2 linked regions of the Paraglaciecola sp. L3A3 genome follow. The protein of the gene in region 2 interacts with the protein of the main gene of each other region in a pairwise test. Links are inferred from orthologs where the notes say so. Each region holds a gene or a part of one and is shown on either strand. Other genes may lie near its edges.

The links.
Region 1: the proteins of GQR87_RS14255 (region 2) and GQR87_RS19055 interact in binary tests that used the Escherichia coli proteins (3 or more experiments, as listed by UniProt). The link is inferred for Paraglaciecola sp. L3A3 from one-to-one orthologs.

What each region holds. Positions count from the first base shown.
Region 1 is NZ_CP047023.1:4,618,651-4,627,071, reverse strand. Bases 3,788-6,692 are described here. They hold GQR87_RS19055 (trypsin-like peptidase domain-containing protein), read right to left. Parts: upstream 5,834-6,692; coding sequence 4,742-5,833; downstream 3,788-4,741. Other genes in these bases: GQR87_RS19050 (Do family serine endopeptidase), read right to left, coding at 5,924-6,692; murA (UDP-N-acetylglucosamine 1-carboxyvinyltransferase), read left to right, coding at 3,788-4,721. Outside these bases: GQR87_RS19090 (ATP-binding cassette domain-containing protein), read left to right, coding at 88-888; lipid asymmetry maintenance ABC transporter permease subunit MlaE, read left to right, coding at 885-1,664; outer membrane lipid asymmetry maintenance protein MlaD, read left to right, coding at 1,676-2,140; GQR87_RS19075 (phospholipid-binding protein MlaC), read left to right, coding at 2,218-2,805; GQR87_RS19070 (lipid asymmetry maintenance protein MlaB), read left to right, coding at 2,806-3,120; GQR87_RS19065 (BolA family protein), read left to right, coding at 3,150-3,407; more of murA, read left to right, coding at 3,459-3,787; more of GQR87_RS19050, read right to left, coding at 6,693-7,276; GQR87_RS19045 (ZapG family protein), read right to left, coding at 7,345-7,782; cell division protein ZapE, read left to right, coding at 7,942-8,421. UniProt on the Escherichia coli protein: A site-1 protease (S1P) that cleaves the peptide bond between 'Val-148' and 'Ser-149' in RseA. Part of a regulated intramembrane proteolysis (RIP) cascade.
Region 2 is NZ_CP047023.1:3,434,498-3,442,855, forward strand. The notes cover bases 2,018-4,859. They hold GQR87_RS14255 (sigma-E factor negative regulatory protein), read right to left. Parts: upstream 3,821-4,859; coding sequence 3,215-3,820; downstream 2,018-3,214. Other genes in these bases: GQR87_RS14245 (SoxR reducing system RseC family protein), read right to left, coding at 2,018-2,183; GQR87_RS14250 (MucB/RseB C-terminal domain-containing protein), read right to left, coding at 2,191-3,195; rpoE (RNA polymerase sigma factor RpoE), read right to left, coding at 3,884-4,465. Outside these bases: lepA (translation elongation factor 4), read right to left, coding at 1-1,518; more of GQR87_RS14245, read right to left, coding at 1,695-2,017; nadB (L-aspartate oxidase), read left to right, coding at 4,970-6,568; GQR87_RS14270 (MaoC/PaaZ C-terminal domain-containing protein), read right to left, coding at 6,561-7,475; GQR87_RS14275 (protein YgfX), read right to left, coding at 7,478-7,918; GQR87_RS14280 (succinate dehydrogenase assembly factor 2), read right to left, coding at 7,905-8,156; tRNA-modifying protein YgfZ, read left to right, coding at 8,328-8,358. UniProt on the Escherichia coli protein: An anti-sigma factor for extracytoplasmic function (ECF) sigma factor sigma-E (RpoE). ECF sigma factors are held in an inactive form by an anti-sigma factor until released by regulated intramembrane proteolysis (RIP).

The sequences.
Region 1 (8,421 bases), 1.2 Mb from region 2 along the record:
TTAGCAGGAAAACGAATACAATACACGGCTGATGAAGGGTTTTTTTTTGACCCATGTGTTTAACTAATTTGGAATTCCCATCTTTTAATGGAAAATTTGATTGAAATAGACAATCTAACGTTTAGCCGCAACGGCCGTATTATCTATGATGATATTTCTTTGCGTATTCAAAAAGGTAAAACAACCGCCATAATGGGGCCAAGTGGCATAGGTAAAACCACTATGTTACGACTTATGGGAGGGCAGCTTACCCCTGATAAAGGAGACATTCGTTTTAAAGATGAGTCTATTCCTGGCATGAGCCGAAATAGATTATTTGAAGTTCGCCGACAAATGAGTATGTTGTTTCAAAGTGGTGCGCTTTTTACCGACATGTCTGTATTTGATAATGTAGCGTTTCCTTTGCGTGAGCATACTAAATTATCTGAAACTCTTATTCACACAGTGGTGATGTTAAAATTACAGGCTGTGGGACTGAGAGGAGCAGCTCAACTTATGCCTGCTGAGTTATCTGGTGGTATGGCTAGACGGGCAGCACTTGCCAGAGCGATAGCGTTAGATCCGGAACTTATCATGTATGACGAACCTTTCGCAGGGCAAGACCCAATTTCAATGGGTGTTTTGGTTAAGTTAATTAAAGCCTTAAATGATGCTCTAAAGTTAACCAGTGTTGTTGTGACTCATGATGTGACTGAAGTATTAACGATTGCTGACTATATCTATATCCTTGCCGAGCGCAAAGTGATTGGTAGTGGTACCCCTGAAGAAATTAGAAATAGCGACTCACCTTTAGTTCAACAGTTTTTGCTGGGACAAGCTGATGGTCCAGTGCCATTTCATTACCCAGCTTCTAATATTACGCAAGCTTTCATAGGAGGAGAACTATGAATTGGCTAGCTAACTTTGGGGCGTCTGCCATTGATAAAATATCTACCTTTGGCCGAGCTTCATTTATGCTGTGGGGAGCGGTTGTTGCTAAACCACAGCCAGCAAAATTAATTCCACTGACAATTAAACAGCTTCATGTTGTTGGTGTGCAGTCTTTGTTAATTATTGTTGTTTCTGGTTTATTTATCGGCATGGTAATGGCCTTACAAGGTTATACCATACTTGTGGGATATGGAGCTGAAGGCAGTTTAGGGCCTATGGTGGCTTTGTCATTATTGCGAGAACTTGGGCCTGTGGTGACTGCATTGTTGTTTGCTGGGCGCGCTGGTTCAGCATTGACTGCTGAAATTGGTTTAATGAAAGCCACAGAGCAACTAAGTAGTTTAGAAATGATGGCTGTTGATCCCTTACGAAGAGTGATAGCTCCTCGTTTATGGGCCGGTATTATTTCAATGCCAATGTTGGCGCTAATATTTAGTGCTGTAGGCATAATTGGTGGCCACTTAGTTGGGGTTGATTGGTTAGGAGTTGATGAAGGTAGTTATTGGTCGATAATGCAATCAACCGTTGATTGGAATAAAGACGTAATGAATGGTGTGATTAAAAGCTTTGTTTTTGCTTTTGTTATCACTTGGATCGCCACTTTCAAAGGGTATGACTCTATACCCACGTCTGAAGGTATTAGTAAAGCAACGACTGAAACAGTGGTGTTCTCATCGTTAGCTGTTTTAGGGTTAGATTTCATTCTAACTGCATTAATGTTCGGAATTGAGTAAAGGAAATGGGAATGAAATCCAGAAAAGCAGAATTGTTGGTAGGTTTTTTTGTTGTGTTGACTATTGCTGCTGGGCTATTACTAGCTTTAAAAGTGGCTAACCAAAGTATGACTAACTCGGGTGATAGTTATATCTTACATGCCAAATTTGATAATATTGGCGGTCTAAAAGAAAGGTCTGCTGTAAAAGTTGGTGGGGTAACCGTTGGTCGGGTGGATCGTATTGCACTGGATCATGATGATTTTACACCCATAGTGACTATGAGTATTTCCTCAGAATTTAAAACATTTCCAGAAACTAGTTCGGTGTCTATATTAACTTCGGGTTTGTTGGGTGAACAATATATTGGTTTTCAACCGGGTTTCGCTATAGACGGCATTGAAAATTTAGCTGATGGTGACTACATAGAAGACACTAAATCAGCATTGGTGTTAGAAGACCTTATCGGTCAATTTTTGTTTGGCAATAACGATTAAGGTATAAAGGAGAGTTTATAGTGTTAAAACGATTGACCCAATTAGTAGTGGGCGGGTGTTTCTTATTTACGTCTGGAATGATTCAAGCAGACGAGTTGAACCCTTACGAAATGATCCAAGTAGTGGCCAATAAAACTTTTGATCGAATTAAAAGTGAACAGCCTGAAATTGAAAAGAACCCAGAATTATTGCGTACCATTATGGAAGAGGAGCTATTACCTCATATTGATTACAATTTCTCTGCTTTAAAAGTGCTAGGTAATAACTTCAAAAAAGTGCCTAAAGATAAAATACCTGAATATATTAGTGTGTTCCGCTCATACTTAATTACCACTTATTCTATTGCTTTATCTTATTATAAAAATCAACAAGTAGAGTTTCAGCCAACTAGAGAAATCGATGATGAAACGGCTGTGACGGTTCGGGCTATTATTAAAGATCCAAACCGCCCTGATATTAATATTTCCTTCAAATTGCGGAAAAACAAACGCACTAATGAGTGGAAAACTTATGACATGGTTGCTGAAGGCATCAGTATGTTATCAAGTAAACAAAGTGAGTTTGAAGCCATCCTACGTAAAGACGGAATTCAAGCGGTCATTGACTTGATGAAAGGTGCGATTGCTAAACCCTTAGTTCTTGAATCTAACAAAAAGGATAGTTAGGTGAAAGCACTTACTGTTGTTGAACAAGGTAGCGGTTATTTTGCCCTGCAAGGTGATTTAAATCGTAATACCGTACCTGCGTTTCAGCAATCTTTACAGGAGCTTGTTCTGTTTAGCCAAGCTTCGCCAAAAGAAATCGCCACATTAGATATGTCTGGAATTGAGCATACTGATACCGCTGGCCTCGCATGGTTAATCAATTTATTAAAAGACTGTAACCAGAAAAACATTAAGTTTGTGATAAAAGATATTCCTGAAACTTTGGTTAATTTAGCAAAAATTAGCGACGTTGATAGCTTTTTGTCGGTACAATAGGCAGTTATTCACCATATTTCGGATCGACAATGGACAATCAACAAATAGAAACATTATTAAAAGAAACTCTTGGACTAGCTGAGGTTCACGTTAGTGGTGAGGGGTCTCACTTTCAAGTTATTGCGGTCAGCGATAAATTTGCAGAGATGAGTCGAGTTAAAAAACAGCAATTTGTATATGCGCCTCTAGCAGAGAAAATTGCCGAAGGTGTGATGCATGCAGTGTCTATTAAAACCTTTACCGAAACACAGTGGAAAAGAGAAAAGTTATTTAATCTTCCTCAATAGTTATCAGCCTGTACTTTCTTCCCCCAGTTATTATCTAAATAGAGTATTGTCATGGACAAATTAATTATAGAGGCTTGCCCGCCTTTACAAGGCACGGTGACTATTTCCGGTGCTAAAAATGCCGCCCTTCCCATTCTTATGTCTGCCATACTTGCTGACTCTATTTGTTATTTTGATAATGTTCCTGAGCTGAGGGATATTCATACTAGTTTATCTTTACTCAGTGAATTAGGGGCTAAGGCTGAACGCATTGATGGTCAATCTGTACAAATTGACCCGAGCCATATTAATAATTTTAATGCCTCTTATGAATTAGTTAAAACCATGCGTGCCTCGATTTTAGTATTAGGTCCATTACTTGCTAAGTTTGGTGAAGCGACAGTATCTTTACCCGGTGGTTGTGCAATAGGTGCTAGACCTGTGAATTTGCATCTGCAAGGTCTGGAACAAATGGGCGCAATTATTGATGTAGATAGTGGTTATATTCAAGCTAAGGTAAATGGAAAGCTACAAGGAGCACATATCTTTATGGATGTGGTCAGTGTAGGTGCCACTGAAAACTTAATGATGGCTGCCTGTTTAGCTGAAGGTGAAACCATACTTGAGAATGCGGCACGCGAACCTGAAATTGTTGACCTTGCCAATTGCTTAAATGCGATGGGGGCAAAAGTGGCAAATGCGGGTAGTGACAAGATCACTATCCAGGGTGTCAATTCTCTGGCTGGGTGCCGTTATAAAGTACTACCTGATCGCATTGAAACTGGTACCTTTCTTATTGCTGGTGCAGTAACTGGCGGTAAAATTCGTTGTGAAAATGCTGCACCACATACTTTGGATGCGGTATTAGATAAATTAGCTAAAGCTGGGGCTAAATTAGAAGTGGGTGAAGATTGGATTGAATTAGATATGACAGGCCGATCCTTAAAAAGTGTCGACATCAAAACTGCTCCCCATCCAGGATTCCCGACTGATATGCAGGCACAATTTGTGGCACTAAATTGTCTTGCTGAAGGGACAGGGGTTATAACGGAGAATATTTTTGAGAACCGCTTCATGCATGTGCCTGAGTTACAACGTATGGGGGCTGCAATTACCTTACAAGGAAACAGTGCTGTCTGTGACGGTAAATCGAAATTAAAAGGTGCGCAAGTGATGGCCACTGATTTACGAGCGTCCGCAAGTTTAGTGATTGCGGGGTTAGTGGCTGAAGGACAAACTAAAGTAGATAGAATCTATCATCTAGATCGTGGTTACGAACATATTGAACGTAAATTAAATGGTCTAGGCGCAAATATACAAAGAGTCAGTGAGTAACAGACTATTTAAGTAGCCGATTACTGCTCTAATTCGGCTACTGTCATTTCTAAGTTTAATTTATTACCATCACGAATTATTTGAAAGCTCACTTTTGAGCCTGGAACTAGGTTAGTAATATAATCTAAGGTACTACGAATACTAGTGGTAGATTTACCGTCCACAGCAATAACCAGATCTTTAATTTGTAAGCCTCCTAAATCAGCTGCGCCGTTTGGACTGACTGAAGTGACATAAATTCCACCTGAGGTAGAGGGTTGCTGTTCAACAGCGGTAAACCCAAGAGCACCACGGATCACTTTGCCATTGGTAATAATATCTTCCATTACCTTTTTGGCTAAAGAATAAGGGATGGCAAAAGACACTCCATCAGCAGCTTCTATGCGATTTCTGCTAACCCGAGTTTTGAAATTCGCATTGGTTATACCAAGTAAGTTACCTTCACTATCTACTAGTGCGCCACCAGAATTCCCTTCACTTAATACCGCGTCTGTTTGAATATAATCAAAATACATATTCAGGCCATTGTTACTGATCCGGCTGATAATACCTTGGGTAACTGTCTGTCCCAAGTTGTATGGGTTACCTATGGCTAGTACTACGTCGCCTACTGCATTAATGTTTTCATTTTGTTGAGGTACAACAGTTAGATTTTCTTCTGAGATGCTTAACACAGCTAGATCAGTGATAGGATCAAAACCAATAATTTGTGCTTCAGCGAGTCGACCATCTTGTAATCCAACAACAATAATATTGTCTTTAGCGGTGACGGCATTTTCAATAACATGCAAACAAGTCAATATGTATCCATCGGCATTCATGATGACGCCTGAACCTAAATTGGTACGTTGTACCGGTTGTCTACGATAATAGCTTGATGCATCTAAACTTTCGCTATAGACATTAACTACCGCGGGACCAGCTGAATTGACAGCTGGGCTGAAGCTTAATTTTTTAGTTTTTTTATCTTTTTGAGAAAAAAAGTCTAGAGGTAATCCGCTACCTTGACGTAAGTCGGGTACAAGAAGCAGGATGATCGAAGAAATGATCACACCTATTACGATAGATTTTAAAATGGATATGAGCAGTCTTGGCACGAGCGGTTGAATCATTGCAGGGCAGATACTCAGAATAATAACACTGAAAACAGCAAGTTGATAGCGGCTTGCATTGCTAAAATACAAGCCGCGTAACTGGTTAAATTAACGAATAACTAAATATATGGAAGCAAGTCCACGTTTAATGTTGAGTGCGATAACGCCTTTTGATTCGTCCAATTCATTGCGTAATTTCATTACTGTATCAACAGGTTTACGGTTAACACCAATAATCACATCACCATCTTGTAGGCCTATTCTGGCAGCGGGAGAGCGATTTTCGAGTTCTGAAATCACCACACCATTATCACCTTGTTTGGTTTTACCATTGGTTAAAACCGCACCTTCAAGAGCTGGATGAATTTCTTTAGCCGCAACAACTGCTTGGGTTGCATCACCAAGTACTACATCAATCACTTTGCGCTTTCCTTTACGTAAAATGGTTAACTCAAGTTTGCTTCCTGCCCCTTTACTGGCAATTTTAGCTCGTAGTTCTTGAAAGCTAACAATCGTTTTACCGTTAATTTCGGTAATGATGTCGCCAGCTTGGATGCCGCCTTTTTCAGCTGCAGAGTCGGGCGTTACTTCACTAACAAATGCACCTTTATTAACATCTAAGTTCATCGCTTCAGCCAATCCTGAGTCAATATCTTGGCCTGTGATACCTAAAAGTCCACGACGTACTTCGCCAAATTCAATGATTTGATCGACTAAACTTTTCATCATGTTTGATGGTATTGAGAAACCAATACCCACGTTACCGCCGTTAGGTCCAAAAATAGCAGTGTTAATGCCAACTAATTCGCCTCGCAAACTGACTAAGGCCCCACCTGAATTACCACGGTTAATTGCTGCATCTGTTTGAATAAAATCTTCATAACCGCCAATATTTAAGCCTGAACGGCCTAATGCACTGACAATCCCTGAGGTCACTGTTTGCCCTATACCAAAAGGGTTACCAATCGCTACTACAAAATCACCAACACGCAAATCATCTGAGTCGGCTAAAGGAACAGCAGTTAAATTTTCTGGCTCTATTTTTAAAAGCGCGATATCACTTTGTGCATCAGCCCCTAATTTTCTAGCTTTGAATTCGCGGCCATCAGTTAATTTAACGGTAATTTCATCAGCGTTATCGACAACATGATTATTGGTTACAACATAACCTTTTTTGGCATCGATAATGACACCCGATCCTAAACCTTTAAATGGACGCTCTTGTACTTGCTCATTTGGCCCACCAAAAAAGTGTTTAAACATCTCTGGTACTTTTTGAGTGGAAACTTGAGTGCCTTCTACAGAAATACTAACTATTGCTGGAGTGGTTTTATCCAACATCGGAGCTAGGCTAGGTATTTCATCTTTATCCGTTGAAAAAAAAGGCAAAGCTGCCTGCGATGACCAACTTATAGCTACAACACAACATGCGACAGCTAAACGATTGACTACTTTATTCATCGATTAATATCTCCATAAACTAAATTAATTAAACAACACAAAGACTGTTTAGGTGTGTAGAAAGTTCCTTACTTAATTTCCTTCACCTGTGAATCTGTTGAACCTGAAAAAAGTCCAGAACTCTCAGAAGAAAAATCTAGTGGTTGTACATTGGCACTATCTTTTTCACGACTGGGGTTCTCACTTTTGTTGCGTAAATAAGTGGTGGCGTGTTCGCCAAAATAATTTAATTTTGCGTCTTCCCCTCCCGATTTTTGGGCGATAACGGCTTGTTCGTAATTAGCTAACTGTTGAGCTAATGCTTCTGATTGTTGACTAATTTGCTGGGCTATATGTTTACTATCTTGTATATGTTGAATAGCTTGTTGGGCCATTATTTCTTGAATAGTTTGTTCATTTTTTGTGTCTTCTTGGCGTTTTTTGTCTGCATCATTGAAATATTTTGCAACAAAGTAACCAATAATACCGCCTAAAATTAATAACAATAATCCTATAAACCAATCCATAACATCTCCTAATCTTAATTACTTTCGCTAACTTGATATAAGTGTACAAGCGCAATGTTTACCTAATATTGTTATTATACCCTTAGCATTTTTAATGCGGTCATTTTATTTGTATTCAAGTGTGATTTTACACAATAGATGGTGGGAAATTTTCAACCTATGATAGAACAAACACCTTGGCAGAAGTATCAAACGGACTTACTTGATGCTGATTTTCAATATGATTCGGCTCAAGAAAATGCGGTTAAAGAGCTGCAACGCTTATTTGAAGAATTAACTCAGCCCGAAAAAAAATTAACTTGGCGGATAAAATTGCAGTCTGCTTTTGGCAAAGGTATGACTAAACCTTCAATCCAAGGGATATATTTTTGGGGTGGGGTAGGTCGAGGTAAAACCTATTTAGTTGATACCTTTTATGAATGTTTGCCCTTTGAAAATAAAATGCGCATACATTTTCATCGTTTTATGCACAGAGTCCATCAAGAGTTAAAAAAATTGGCTGGTCACTCTGATCCGCTCAAAAGCATAGCGCAAATTTTTGCCGATGAAACTAAGGTCATTTGTTTTGATGAATTTTTTGTTTCTGATATTACCGACGCTATGATCTTGGGTACCTTAATGGAAGAGTTGTTTGCTCAT
Region 2 (8,358 bases):
AGCATTATCTTTATGGGTGATCATAGCTAAGGCATCAACACGCTCGGTATTAATTAGAATATCCAAACGAGACATTTCAGCAGCTTGGAAACGCTTGAAATTATAGTCTAGGGAAGCAAACCCACGGCTTGTGGACTTTAATCTATCAAAGAAATCCATCACAACTTCAGCCATAGGTAGATCATAACTGACAGCCACTTGTTTGCCGTGATATGTCATATTAGTTTGCATGCCACGTTTTTCAACACACAAGGTAATCACATTACCTAAAAATTCTTGGGGCACTAAAATATGAGCTTCAACTATAGGTTCGCGAATTTCTTCAATATCATTAACTGCAGGAAGTTTAGAAGGATTATCTACATAGATAACCTCACCACTTTTAGTTTCTACTTCGTAAACAACAGTAGGCGCAGTGGTAATCAGGTCTAAATCGTATTCACGCTCTAAACGTTCTTGAATAATTTCCATGTGTAACATGCCGAGGAAACCAATACGAAAGCCAAAACCTAAGGCAGAAGAACTTTCTGGTTCAAAAAATAACGAAGCATCGTTCAGACTTAATTTGGCTAAAGCATCACGAAAATCTTCGTAGTCATCAGAACTGATAGGGAACATACCCGCATAAACTTGCGGTTTAACTTTTTTGAATCCAGGCAAAGGTTCTACCGCTGGATCCCTAGCTAAGGTGATTGTATCCCCTACTGGCGCGCCATGAATTTCTTTAATTCCAGCAATAATAAATCCTACTTCGCCAGCTCTTAAAATACCTGTGTCTTTTGCTTTGGGAGTAAAAATACCAACCTTATCAGCTTGGTGTATACCACCTGTGGACATGATTTTTATCTTTTCGTTTTTGCGTAACTCACCTTGCATAATGCGCACAAGTGAGACAACACCTTGATAATTATCAAACCATGAATCTACAATCAATGCTTTTAATGGCGCATCAATTTCGCCTTCTGGAGGAGGAACTTGACGAACAATCACCTCCAAAACATCTTCGATACCAATACCTGTTTTAGCTGAACACCGCACAGCATCCATAGCATCAATGCCTACTATGTCTTCAATTTCTTCTGCTACACGATCTGGCTCAGCCTGAGGTAAATCAATCTTGTTCAGAATAGGTACCACTTCCATATCCATATCAATGGCGGTGTAACAGTTTGCTAAAGTTTGTGCTTCTACTCCTTGTCCGGCGTCAACAACTAATAATGCACCTTCACAAGCAGCTAATGAACGGGAGACTTCGTAAGAAAAATCTACGTGGCCTGGAGTGTCGATAAAGTTCAGCTGATACGTTTCACCATCTTTGGCTTTATAATCCAAAGTGACACTCTGAGCTTTAATTGTGATCCCGCGCTCTTTTTCAATATCCATAGAGTCGAGAACTTGTTCTGACATTTCTCTAGCGGTAAGTCCGCCACAGTGTTGAATTAAGCGATCTGAAAGAGTAGATTTACCGTGATCGATATGAGCAATAATAGAAAAATTTCGTATGTGCTTGTGTTGCATAAAGTTTTAGAAAATTACCAAGTGTGTTTGCTTTCCCACCACCAAAACCAATAACGCCTACTGATCAAATAACTCGGGGAACAAAATGATTAAATAGGCGGCGATTTTACAGTTTTATCAGCCACTTTGCGACACAGAAAACCAATCATTAGCTGTTTTATTGCAGAAACTTAAATTTACACTTGTTTAAAATGAATATTCTGGGACTCTAGAGGTATAACTGAGAGGATTTTAGGCTGGAATTTATCGCAACTTTGTTTGTTCATATAAATATGGATCAATTTATAAGTAACCCCTGCCATACTAAACGCCACTATTATCAGCCAAATTTCTGCTGTTAAGCCAATTATTGGTAATACACTTTGTGCAATCACAGCAGAAAATATCAACACTAACAAAGGTAATATATAAACTAAAATAGAGGCTTTCAGTACACTCTCTTCAGCAATACCTAATTTAACTTCTTGCCCAATATCAATGGCACCATCATATTGAAACTTAATTGATTCACGTTTATTAGCAAATACTTTAGCGATAGCACCCGTTCCACAATTTGACTGGGCCTCACAACTACCACAAGTAGATTTAATTTGTGTTTCAACCCAGATAACTTGTGCCCCCGTTTGGTTTTCAATATTACTTACTACGCCTATTTCTTCTAACATAAAAGGATTATTCTCCTCTTACGATTGAAGCAGCAATAGAACTGGCAGTCGATGCAGGTAACTTTCCGATAATAGTGATGTTTAATGGGCCTTTTTGTAAGGTAAAGAAAGTATCAGATTGACTTTTCCCTACCACATTATCCATTAAGGTATCATTACTCCGCTCTTCAATATAAACGGAAACATCCACTAAACCATCGCTTAACAATACATATTCAACAACTTGACCAGTGATAGACAAACGTCTAAGTTCTCTTTTCACTAATTCCATACCAACAGGGATATAACCAATTTTCCACGGAGAACGGGTCAACTGGTTTTGACCTAAACTGACAGCCGCTGGCAACATAGAGGTTTCAATTTTTGCAAAAAAAGGGGCCAGTTCTTCAGTTACTTCGAGGCCCGTCACTTGAATTTGCTCTAGCAATTGGTTCTTTAGATTAAACATATTTAATTTCAGTAATAGACCAGTCTCTTGGTCTAACCAAACATTCAAACCATACCTTGTTTGGTCTTTACTAATTATTCTGATTTGCTGAGCAGCACGGCCAGAAACACGACTTCTCCCGACCATCACAAAATCATATCCAGTAAATAGCTTTTCTGGATGTTGAAAAAATTCACTAGGAAATGGTCCATTAATAGCTGACGAAATCAAACTATATGGGGGCACATTGGGTTCAAAATAGCTGACTTTATTGCCAATTCGTACGATTTCTTTACCCGGCCCATTCAGTAAATTCAACTGCTCCATTTCAATGCCATCTGCATTTATTCCATGGCGCCAGAGGTAAGGTTGAGAGTCAACACCGGGTTTCAGTAAAACAAATGAGATTGAATAATTAAGAGATTGCACAGCCCGAGACATTTTATGTAACCAGGCTTCGGCACTATCATCAGTATATTGTTCTGCAACATACTGAACGTCAGAAGATTGTGCTGGTTCTATGAGAGTTTGCTCTTCTTGAGCAAAGGTATAGCTAGGAAAAACTAGGCCAGATAGCAGAACCATTAAGGTTCTGCTGTATCTTCTATTCAGGGATATTTTCAACAACTTCAGGCACTGCCTCTTCATTAATAGTATCTTCTGCAGTGGGTGTTGCAGTGACTTCAAATGTTTTAAAACGCATTTGCTGTTTATGATCAAGTATATAAGCATGAATTCGACGTTTTTGTTCTGCAGTATCCGTTTGCGGTAAAGAACGAGTAGCATCAAAACTAACAGGTGATAAGCCACCATTAATACCTAAAATTGGCGCTGCAGCACTGAAAGGTTGTTCAACCTCAGTTTGATTCATATGTTGCACCCCTAAAATCATAGCTACAGCAACAGATGCAGCAACTGCCATCTGTCCCCCCTGCTTAGCAAAGGGTATCACATTGCCAATCAATGGAATATCTCGCCATGTTTTCTTAGGGGCTAAAATTGCGGGTTCTGATTCTAAAGCTTGAGCCACTTTAGCTGCAATATCGAAGTTCAACTCTGTTGGTAGCTCTTGACGTAAACCATCACGAATTAGATGGTAATTTTTCCATTTTTGCATCAAATCGGCATCACGTTTAACAGCGTCAACAACATTATCTGATGATACTTCACCATCAATAAAAGCTGATAAATTTTCAAATTTTTGCGACATACAATATGGTTCCCGCTAATTTAGTTCTTATTTCTGATAAATAATAGATTTATCAACTTAAACTTAGTCGTTCATAAGCAAAGGTTGAATCACTTTATCTAACGCATCACGAGCCCTGAAAATTCTTGATCTTACAGTACCTACAGGGCAATCCATAACTTCAGCTATCTCTTCATAACTCAATCCTTCTAACTCACGTAAGCTAATAGCCATTCGTAAATCTTCGGGTAATTTATCCATTGCCTCAAACAATAGCTTTTCCATTTGTTCTGACATTAAACTTTTTTCTGGCGAATTATTTTCTTTTAATGCATCGCTGCCATCATAAAAATCCGCTTCATCGGCGTCAATATCATTTGCCGGTGGTTTCCTCCCTTGAGAAACCAAATAATTTTTAGCACTATTTACTGCGATCCTGTATAGCCAAGTATAAAATGCGCTATCACCTCTAAAATTGGGTAAAGCTTTATATGCTTTTATAAATGCTTCTTGTGCCACATCGGCTACATCGCCTGAATTTTTTACATACCGAGAAACTAAATACGATACTTTATGCTGATACTTAACAACTAACAGCCCGTATGCGTTTTTGTCACCTCTTTGTACTCGTTCAACAATTTGTTGATCTGTTAACTGCTCGCTCATTCGAGCTATTACTCCTTTACGAAAATATACTACAGCTCATGCAAGCACTAATATTGACTAACCATATTAAAAAAAGTTCGATAAATAATGATCTTTTTTCAACAAACATATAAAAAGGTAAAATAACCACCCTAACATTTGGGACTGTTGATCTTTTCTGTATAAATTTTGTTCTAACTAAACGCTTTTTAATCGCGGCGCTGGTTTACAGGCCTAATGGATTAAGTCAAAAATCAGCAACAAAGAGTAAAAAGCGTTTAGGACGAACCCTTCGGGCAGCGTTTGTGCGGCATTTCTACTGCCTCAGCACTCATTCATGTCGAACAACTACACCACAATCGCGCTTCATTGTATAAATACCGCACAACTCGCTGTAAAACATCTAGAGAAGTTCAACAGCCCCAATGAATTTTCGCATATTATAGGCAATTAAATACATTGATATTTGCGTAGCGTAAATTAGTATGGCCTAACAATCGACTCATTATTTGACTAGTTTACATTATGCACTCAACTATTGAACACCAATGTGACGTACTCATCATTGGCAGCGGCGCAGCTGGACTGAGCCTCGCACTTAAAATTGCAGACAATTGTCAGGTAATTGTATTAAGTAAAAGTGAGCTTTCTGAAGGCTCGACAAAATATGCCCAAGGTGGCATAGCCGCAGTTTTCGATGAAAATGACTCTATTGAATACCATGTATCTGACACATTACTTGCTGGTGATGGTCTATGTAATGAAGAGGCGGTTCGATTTACCGCGTCTCAAGCTAAGGCTTGTATGGAATGGTTAATTGATTTTGGTATGCCTTTCGATCAAGAGAAAGATGGTAATGGCGAGTCCAAATTTCACTTAACAAGAGAAGGCGGTCATAGCCATAGACGCATTTTACATTCAGCTGATGCAACAGGTGCTGCTGTACAAGTCACATTAATAGAAGCGGTTAAACAACATCCTAACATTCATCTGTTTCAGCGGTATAACGCTATTGACTTAATTAAGAGTAAAACCCAAAAAGATTTGTTACTGGGTGCTTATGTTTGGAACAGAAAAAAAGAAAAAGTTGAAATAATTCGCAGTCAATTTGTAACCCTAGCCACTGGCGGTGCAAGTAAAGTTTATCAATATACATCTAACCCAGATGTTTCCAGCGGTGATGGTATTGCGATGGCATGGCGCGCAGGCTGTCGAGTCGGCAACATGGAATTTAATCAATTTCACCCCACTTGTTTATACCATCCAGAAGCGCGAAACTTTTTAATTTCTGAAGCATTAAGAGGCGAAGGTGCTAAATTATGTCACCCAGATGGCACGCCTTTCATGCATAAATTTGATGAAAGAAGTGATTTAGCGCCAAGAGATATAGTCGCTAGAGCCATTGATTTTGAGATGAAACGTTTAGGCGCTGATTGTATGTACCTTGATATAAGTCACAAACCTAGCGACTTTATTGTTAAACACTTTCCTAATATTTATCGTAAATGCCGCGCATTAGGCATTGATATCACTAGAGATCCAATCCCTGTAGTACCAGCAGCCCACTATAGTTGTGGAGGTGTGGTCACCGATAAATTCGCCAAAACCGACTTACAAAATTTATTTGCTATTGGTGAAGTCGCTTATACAGGTTTACATGGCGCAAACAGAATGGCCAGTAATTCATTATTAGAATGTATTGTTTATGCCCATTCAGCTGCTGAATATATAAAGGCAAATTTGGCTAAAGACTACCAGCAGGAGCCAATTGAAGAATGGGACGAAAGTCAGGTAAGTGATTCAGATGAAGAAGTGATTATTCAACATAACTGGCACGAATTAAGGCTATTCATGTGGGATTATGTAGGGATTGTTCGTACTAATAAAAGACTAGAGCGCGCTCATCATAGGATCAACCTATTAAAACAAGAAGTTAACGAATACTATTCTAACTTTAAAGTCAGTAATAACTTACTTGAATTGCGTAATCTACTCACAGTCGCAGAGTTGATAGTTGAATGTGCCCGTGAACGCAAAGAAAGCAGAGGATTACATTTCAATGTTGATTACCCCTATCAAGTTGATGATCCCCAACCGACCATTATTGGTCCTTTAACTAAATAATATCAGTAAATTGAATTGAGCCTATCAAATGTGGGCTCGATTCATTCTGATTAATTTGCGTCTGCACTTTAAAGTCAATTTCACCCTTACTTTTGTTACTTGTACTTGTTTGCAACATAGACACTTTTCCAGGTAAAAACAAAGGTAACTTAAACCCTACTTGCACTGAAAACGCCTTAGCGAAAGCCGCAGGATACTGCTTTTGTAATTCAGATAAACACCGTGATTTAGTCCACATACCGTGAATAATATGTTGTTGAAAACCAAATAATTTAGCAGACCATTTAGCTAAATGAATCGGATTATAATCACCGGAAGATTTAGCATATAAACGGCCTAAATTTGTCGCTAAATTCCAATCTACAGTCAAGCTATCAACAGAAAATTCTGGGACAGGCTTTTTAGCGATCTCATCCACTTGAATTTGATGTTTAGTGCGATATAAATTCACGCTTACGCTACTCCAAACCAATTCATCATTGCTAGTACAGTCGGTAATAACCGAGAACAACCAACCTTTGTGGTGCGCGGTTAAATCAGCTAAACGACAGGTTAATTCAAGGTTTTCGCTAAGCTCAATAGGCCTATATTGCTGAATACTATTTTCTACATGCACTAAACCCAACAAAGGAAAAGGAAATTCAGGCTGTAACAATAATTGTAAATGTAGAGGAAAAGCTAAAGTATGAATATAACAAGGATGTAAGTGTTCTCCTTGCCAATTAACCACCTTCTGAAACAAAGCTACTTTGTTACTTTGTATACAAATATCTGGCAGACAAAATTCTGTTCTAGGTAACTTTATGGGGGTGGTTTTATTCGCTTTTTTGAACAAAAACTTAAGCATCAATAATTTAATATTCGATGCCTTTTCTAATTCAACAGTTTGTATCGCATGGGGATTCATTACTAATTAACCATTTTTTGTTGCTGAAAAATAATAGCTCGGCACAAACGTCGATAATTTTGTTCTGATACCTGATCATGATAAATAAGTAACCATTTAGCATCGTTTGCATTCACCACTGAACTTAACTTTAAAAATAAAACTAAGCTAGTCATACGAGATTGCCCACTGATTAGCCAACTACTTTGTTCTAATTGCCCTACTTCGATCCATTGTCCATCTTGGCTAAAGGTCACCGACGGTATTTTTTTATTTTTTAACTGCCGAGACAAATAAAAAAAACTCAGCACAACTATGATGGATAAAACACTTTGGATTAACCATTGCCAAACAATAATTTGTGGTTTCCAACTCCAAATTGAAAGCACAAATAAAATAGCAAGGACACTAACAAGTATCCTTTCTAGACGTGACGAGGAAAACTCAATTCTATACTTTGACACGACTCAATATATGCTCAATCATTCCTTTGATAACAGGATCGTTGCAAGCTTGATGGCCCATAAACCAAGCATACAAATCGGGATCATCAAACGTGAGTAAACGTTCAAAAATCAACTGCTCTTCATCTGACAGTTGCAAAAAACCAGTTTCAGCAAAAGGTATAAATAATACATCTAGTTCTAACATCCCTCGACGACATGCCCATTTTAATCGCCCATACCTTTTTTTATCGAACATAGTAAACCTCAAACCAAAAACATTTCTTACCAAGATAAGATAATTATCTCAGATATTTTATATGCCAACATAATAGCAGGTATAATTAGTTCTTTTCAGCTCTTTCCTTGGGAAAGTAAACTATTACCCCATATAAATAACATTCAACCAAAGGCAAATAGAGAATCAAATATGTCAGCGTCAAATAATGAATATATAACCC